DNA from 2 places in the Moritella viscosa genome. Region 1 is predicted to be linked to the other one. Evidence: predicted binding sites of a transcription regulator. Region 1 holds the regulator's gene; the other holds the start of a gene.
What was found. Region 1 encodes LexA, which represses DNA repair genes until DNA is damaged. Its sites were predicted from a motif close to TACTGTATNNNNATACAGTA; they were not measured.
Positions count from the first base shown of each region.

Region 2: the regulator LexA is predicted to act here: its motif matches at 1,397-1,416, upstream of BT797_RS22910 (DNA polymerase II).

Region 1 is NZ_FPLG01000097.1:95,167-98,343, forward strand. It holds gene plsB (glycerol-3-phosphate 1-O-acyltransferase PlsB) at 1-1,430, opposite strand, end outside; gene lexA (transcriptional repressor LexA) at 1,628-2,251, shown strand; gene BT797_RS14660 (STAS domain-containing protein) at 2,517-2,804, shown strand; gene BT797_RS14665 (response regulator) at 2,814-3,176, shown strand.
Region 2 is NZ_FPLG01000156.1:160,289-163,465, reverse strand. It holds gene BT797_RS22915 (MFS transporter) at 1-1,268, opposite strand, end outside; gene BT797_RS22910 (DNA polymerase II) at 1,441-3,177, shown strand, end outside.

The DNA of each region.
Region 1 (3,177 bases):
TGGTTAAGGTTGATCGGTTCACCAAAGTTAACAAATGCTTGGCCGTAATTTTTAAGCTTTTTGGCGATCCCAAATACTTGGAATAGACTTTCTTTCTTTTTGTTAGCCCCGGATAATTCTTTTACGTAGGTGCTTACTTCCATTACATGATCGTAGCCTAGATATACCGGCACTAACGTAATTGGTCGGCTTTGCTCTCTTAACATCGCTTGTAAGGTCATGTTAAGCATACCTGTTTTTGGCGGTAATAAGCGTCCTGTACGGCTGCGGCCACCTTCGGTAAAGAACTCAACAGAATAGCCTTTCGAGAATAACAAACTTAGATATTCTCTAAAGATAGTTGCGTAAAGTTTATTGCCTTTAAACGTCCGGCGTAAAAAGAATGCACCACCACGACGGAACATAGGGCCTGCAGGGAAGAAGTTAAGATTAATACCAGCGGCAATGTGTGGAGGGATCAAACCTTCATTGTAAATCACATAAGAAATAAGTAAGTAATCCATGTGGCTACGATGACAAGGCATAAAGACAATTTCATGGCCATCAGCAGCAAGTTTACGCACTTGTTCTGCGTTATTTACCTTGATCCCACTGTAGATTTTATTCCATAACCAGCCCAGAAAATTACTGGTGTTTTTGACTAGTTTATAAGAAAAATCACTGACAATTTCATCAATATAATCATTGGCACGTTTCTCCGCCTTTTTCGCTGAAATATTATGTTCTGCGATTTCAATTTGGATGGCTTTTTTAACTTCTGGATTACGTAGCAGTTGCTCAAATAGTTGATAGCGATTCGGTAGTTTAGGACCTGAGGCTGCTAATTTCTGACGACTGAAGTGGATTTTGGCGACACGAATTAATTTTTGCGCCAGTTTTTCATCAGTGCCATGCTGATCGGCCATGAAACGTAGTGATACAGGTTTATTAAAACGGACTAAGTTATCTTTGCGATTAAGACCCACAATGATTGTTTTACGTAAACGGCTTGGTGAAATACTGTTTGCTAATGACAGTAGTGGTATTTGACCTTCTTTACCGGGTGCGCGTCCCCAGAACAATGCCACTGGCATTAACTGAATATCAAGGGCTTTATCATCTTTGTGTAAACGTAATAGCTGTTGAAATTCGTCAAAAAATACGTCGGTATCTTTTACTCGGCCGAAGAGTGGCGCTGGGTTATCTAAGCAAACATAACTGGGAATAATGACCCCGTTAACTTTGATTGGTGTTAGCGGATCGGGCAACCCTAGCTCTTTACAAGCTCGTTGTAATGCAACGAGATCGGTCATCGATTTAGTTTTTAAAGCGTAAACAATAGGACGTGCTAAATCTAGATTTAACGCATCAACGGGGTTATCTGGTACGTACTGAGATTTAACTAAGCCGTTAACGAAACTTCGACTTAACATTGACGGTGTTTGTTGCATAGGTGTTATCATTCTGTTATTTAAAGTGCGAGAGTGCTTACTTCAATAATATCAGATGTGTAGCCATAAATCTGTGTTTCAGCGCCAGCAAACGATTAATTCATTATTATCCAGATATACCCAAGGCTTATATTGCAAACTTGATAATACTGTATATAATTACAAGAAACTGTATATAAAACCAGTTAGGGTTCATGATGAAAGCATTGACACAAAGACAAGCAGAAGTATTTGAATTAGTTAAACAACATATTAAAAATACTGGTATGCCACCTACCCGAGCTGAAATTGCTAAGGAACTTGGTTTCCGTTCACCTAATGCTGCAGAAGAGCATTTAAAGGCATTAGCACGAAAGGGCCATATCGAAATTCTTGCGGGTACTTCTCGCGGTATTCGTTTGTTGGTTGATGCTGACGAAGCCAGTAATGACAGTGGTTTACCTTTAATTGGGCAGGTTGCCGCCGGTGAGCCAATTTTAGCGCAAGAACATATTGAAGCACACTATAATGTTGACCCTTCAATGTTTACGCCAACGGCAGATTTTTTACTGCGTGTACGTGGTGAAAGTATGCGTAATATAGGGATTATGGATGGCGATTTATTAGCTGTACATAAAACTAAAAATATCAGTAAAGGCCAAGTTGTTGTTGCACGTGTTGACGATGAAGTTACTGTTAAGCGTTTTGAACAGCAGGACAATGAAATTTTACTGCATCCTGAAAATGACGAAATGAGCACAATTCGTGTTGATTTAAATTTCCAAAGTTTTGATATTGAAGGTGTCGCAGTCGGCATTATTCGTAATACCGATTGGATGTAATCACACCTTATTACCCATCGTACTTGAAGATAGATAGTTAATAACCCTATTATTGACTATCTATCTATCTATCTATCTATCTATCTATCCTTCTTTACCCGATCACCATATTGAAATTTAGACATAATTTTCAAATCTTGCTTTAACATCACAGTTCTGATCATCTTCTGCTTATTTATTTAATCCTTTTCTATACTCATGATTGGTTAGAAAAACAATTAAGTTTGTTTGATGATACGTTAGCGTAAATATAGGACTCGTTATTATGGAACAGCACTCTATTGCCGTGGATTTAGGTGAGAAGATTGATATTGCATCGATCACGGACCTCAAAGCTACACTCGATAAGCTTCCTCTTAACATTCACTCTCAAGTACTTGATGCGCGTAATGTTACTCATATAGACAGTTCCTCTTGCCAGCTTTTTTATGCTTATGCTCAGCATTTAATGAAACATAACACGACCCTTGTCTTTCTATCACCGTCCGATAAATTTATTACCGTTGTTAAAGCGCTGGGGTTTGAATCTTATTTTAATTACGTATCAGTATGAGGTGTTCTAATGAAACGAATATTAGCTGTCGATGACTCGGTATCCATTCGTGAAATGGTTCAATTCACCCTAAAACAGGCTGGTTATCATGTGGATGCCGCTGTTGATGGTGTGGATGGATTAGAAAAAGCTAAAACGGGACACTTTGATCTTATAATTTCTGATATCAATATGCCTCGTATGGACGGAATTAGCTTAATTAGGCAACTACGTAATGAACAAACTTATAAATTTACCCCTATCTTAATGTTAACCACCGAATCGGGCAGTGACAAAAAGATGGATGGTAAATCTGCTGGCGCGACAGGTTGGATAGTGAAACCCTTTAACCCTGAAAAACTCATTGCTACCGTGCAAAAAGTATTGGGGTAAG
Region 2 (3,177 bases), on a different contig from region 1:
ATCGCCACTTCAACTTCTGACGTTGGTTCAAAAGAAGGATGTGCATACTGGGTTCTAGGATCCAGTTCTGATGCCACACCTGATGGGGTTTGCATAATGAAGTTTTCTTGTTCATCACGTGGCAACGCTGTTTGCTTGACCATATTGCCGATGATAAAACCCAGTAAGGTAATCGCTGCCATGCTTATAAATGAAAACAGTGCTGCGCTACCAAACTGCTCCATGGCGATAGACGCGAGATTGGGACCCAGAATACTACCCAGTGCATAAATGAGTAATAACGATCCCATTGCCGCGAGGATCTGCTCTCGTAACACTTTATCGAAGGTTTCTGACATGCTCATCGGATAGAGGCAAGCGGTTAGCCCCATCACGACCGCAATCGTTAGCAGGGTGAGATTAAATTGTGATGAATTAATCAGTTGCGGTACTAGTAAAGATAATGCTGCAATGGTTAATACCATACCGATCATGGTTTTACGACGATCAAAATGATCGGACAAATAGGCTATCGGATATTGGAAAATAATAGCACCAAAGATAGATGCTCCCATGAAGATGGATAAACTGAAACCTTGAATACCATTATCATTGGCAAAAATAGGCAGCATGTTGACTAAGCCAGCATAAAGAAACCCGCCATAAAAACAACAGATAACACCGAGCGGTGATAACTTTATTATGGTCATTAATGACATAGACTGACTGTCTTCAATCTGTGGCCCTTGATGCTTGCTGATCACTATAGGGGTAATAGAAAGACTAAATAGAATACCGGATATAACAAACAAGGTGACATCGCTGATCGGTGCCACGTTCAGTAAAAATTGCCCAGAGAACAGTGCAGACATGATCACCATCTGGTTAATCGATAATATTCGTCCACGGCTTTCTTCTGTTGCACTATGACTTAACCAGCTATCGAGTGTGGCGTTGGCACAGGCCATACAAAATCCAGTGAGCATACGCATTGCAGCTAACATTAACGGCTCTGGATACAGGCCTGAAAGCAAGATTGCCACCGAGGTTAAGCTACCGCACATGGCAAATATACGAATGTGGCCAACCCGCTGTAATAGCGTTCGACTATAGATAGCACCCAGTAAGAAGCCCACTGACAGCATAGATAAGATGATACCTATGTTATCGACGCTGATACCGTCATTTTGCATGCGTACAGGCAATAGAATATTACTTAAGCCATAGCCAAGCATGAGCAAAAAGCCACTGATAAGTAGCAATATGAAAGGTTTCAGGGTCGTGGTCACAAGCGTGTTCTCTTTTCTATTTAATCTAAAATTGTTAATTAGTAATTTCTATAAGCTTTATAACATATAACTAACAATTGATGTTATCCGATTACGTCTTTGTGTAAATATTTTCACACCTCAAAAAATGCTGTACACTTAACCAGTCTTAAACAACTTTTTCTGGTCAATTTTGTCTGCTACATATCTGGGTTTTTTATTATCGCGCCATAGCCGTGATCGTAATGGTAACAATGAATTAAGCTACTGGTTAGCATCTGAAATGGGTGCGGTTAAACTGATCCCGGCAACCCAGCAGCTGGTGATGTTCATTCCTCAAGATCAACTTACCACTGCATTAGCTTGTTTAAGTGAGTTGAATCCGCGCTTTACCTTTAAAGACTTGAAAATGCGTAGCTTTGATTTAGAACTTATGAGCGCCTTTTATTTCCGTACTTCCCATGATTTTCACCGCGCACAAGAGTTATTAAGACGTAAGCTGGTTACGGTATTAGAAGCCGATATTCGCCCACCTGAGCGTTACTTAATGGAGCGTTTTATCAAAGGCGCAGTCGAGTTCACTGGTACGCCTGTACAACGTAAAGGCTATGTTGAATTTCAACAAGCACAGCTTAAACCAGCTGAACTGCCAGATAACTTAGTCGATAAAATAAAACAGATCTCACTGGATATCGAATGTTCAGAACACGGAGAGCTTTACTCTATCGGTTTGTATTCCCTAAGCCCTGCTTATTGCCCAGATGGTCAGCCCTTTAAACGGGTATACATGATAGGTGAGCAGCCTGAGCGCGATTTAGCACAAACTCCTGAAAGCGAGCCGTTAATCCATTGGGTTGCCGACGAGAAAAGTTTATTACTGGCGCTGCAAGCATTCGCGATCAGTTACGATCCCGACATTTTTATTGGTTGGAATGTAATTAACTTTGATTTCCGTTTATTAGCCCAACGTGCCACATTCCATAATCTTAAATTAGCATTGGGTCGAGGTGGGCAAAACCTGCATTGGCGAGATGGCCGTACCCCACAGCAACAAGGCTTTCTGACTTTACACGGTCGGGTGGTCGTTGATGGTATTGATAGTTTAAAAACGGCAACTTATAGCTTCCTAAGTTTTAGTTTAGAAAACGTGGCACAAGAGATTCTCGGTGTTGGTAAAGATACTGATGATGTCGATAATCGCATGGAACAGATTAACCACGACTTTCATTTTAACAAGGTAAAACTGGCGAAATACAACCTGCAAGATTGCGTCTTAGTGTGGGATATTTTTGTTAAAACCCGTTTGTTAGATTTTTTATTACTACGCTCGCAGTTAACCGGTTTAGAACTAGATCGTAACGGTGGATCGGTATTGGCGTTTACCAATGTGTATCTTCCTAAGTTACATCGCGCGGGTTATATCGCGCCAAATCTGCGTGAGAGTGGGGTAATGGCAAGTCCTGGCGGTTATGTGATGGATTCATTTCCTGGCTTGTATGATCATGTCATCGTACTGGATTTTAAAAGTCTGTATCCGTCAATTATTCGCACCTTTAAAATTGATCCGGTAGGGTTGCTAGAAGGGGTTCAAAACCCGACTGAGGCGATTCCGGGTTTCCGTGGTGGTTTGTTTGATCGTGAAAAGCATTACCTTCCCGATATTATTACCGAACTGTGGTCGCAGCGCGATCAAGCCAAACTCGATAAAGATGCTGCCCGTTCACAGGCCATTAAAATCTTAATGAATTCGTTTTATGGTGTGTTAGGGTCGGGCGGTTGTCGTTTTTATGATACTCGTTTAGCCTCGTCGATCACCATGCGTGGGCAAGAAATCATGCAGACTACCGCAAAATGGATCGAAGAGCAGGGATATAAGGTGATTTATGGCGATACCGATTCCACCTTTGTATTACTCGATGCCGCCAAGTTT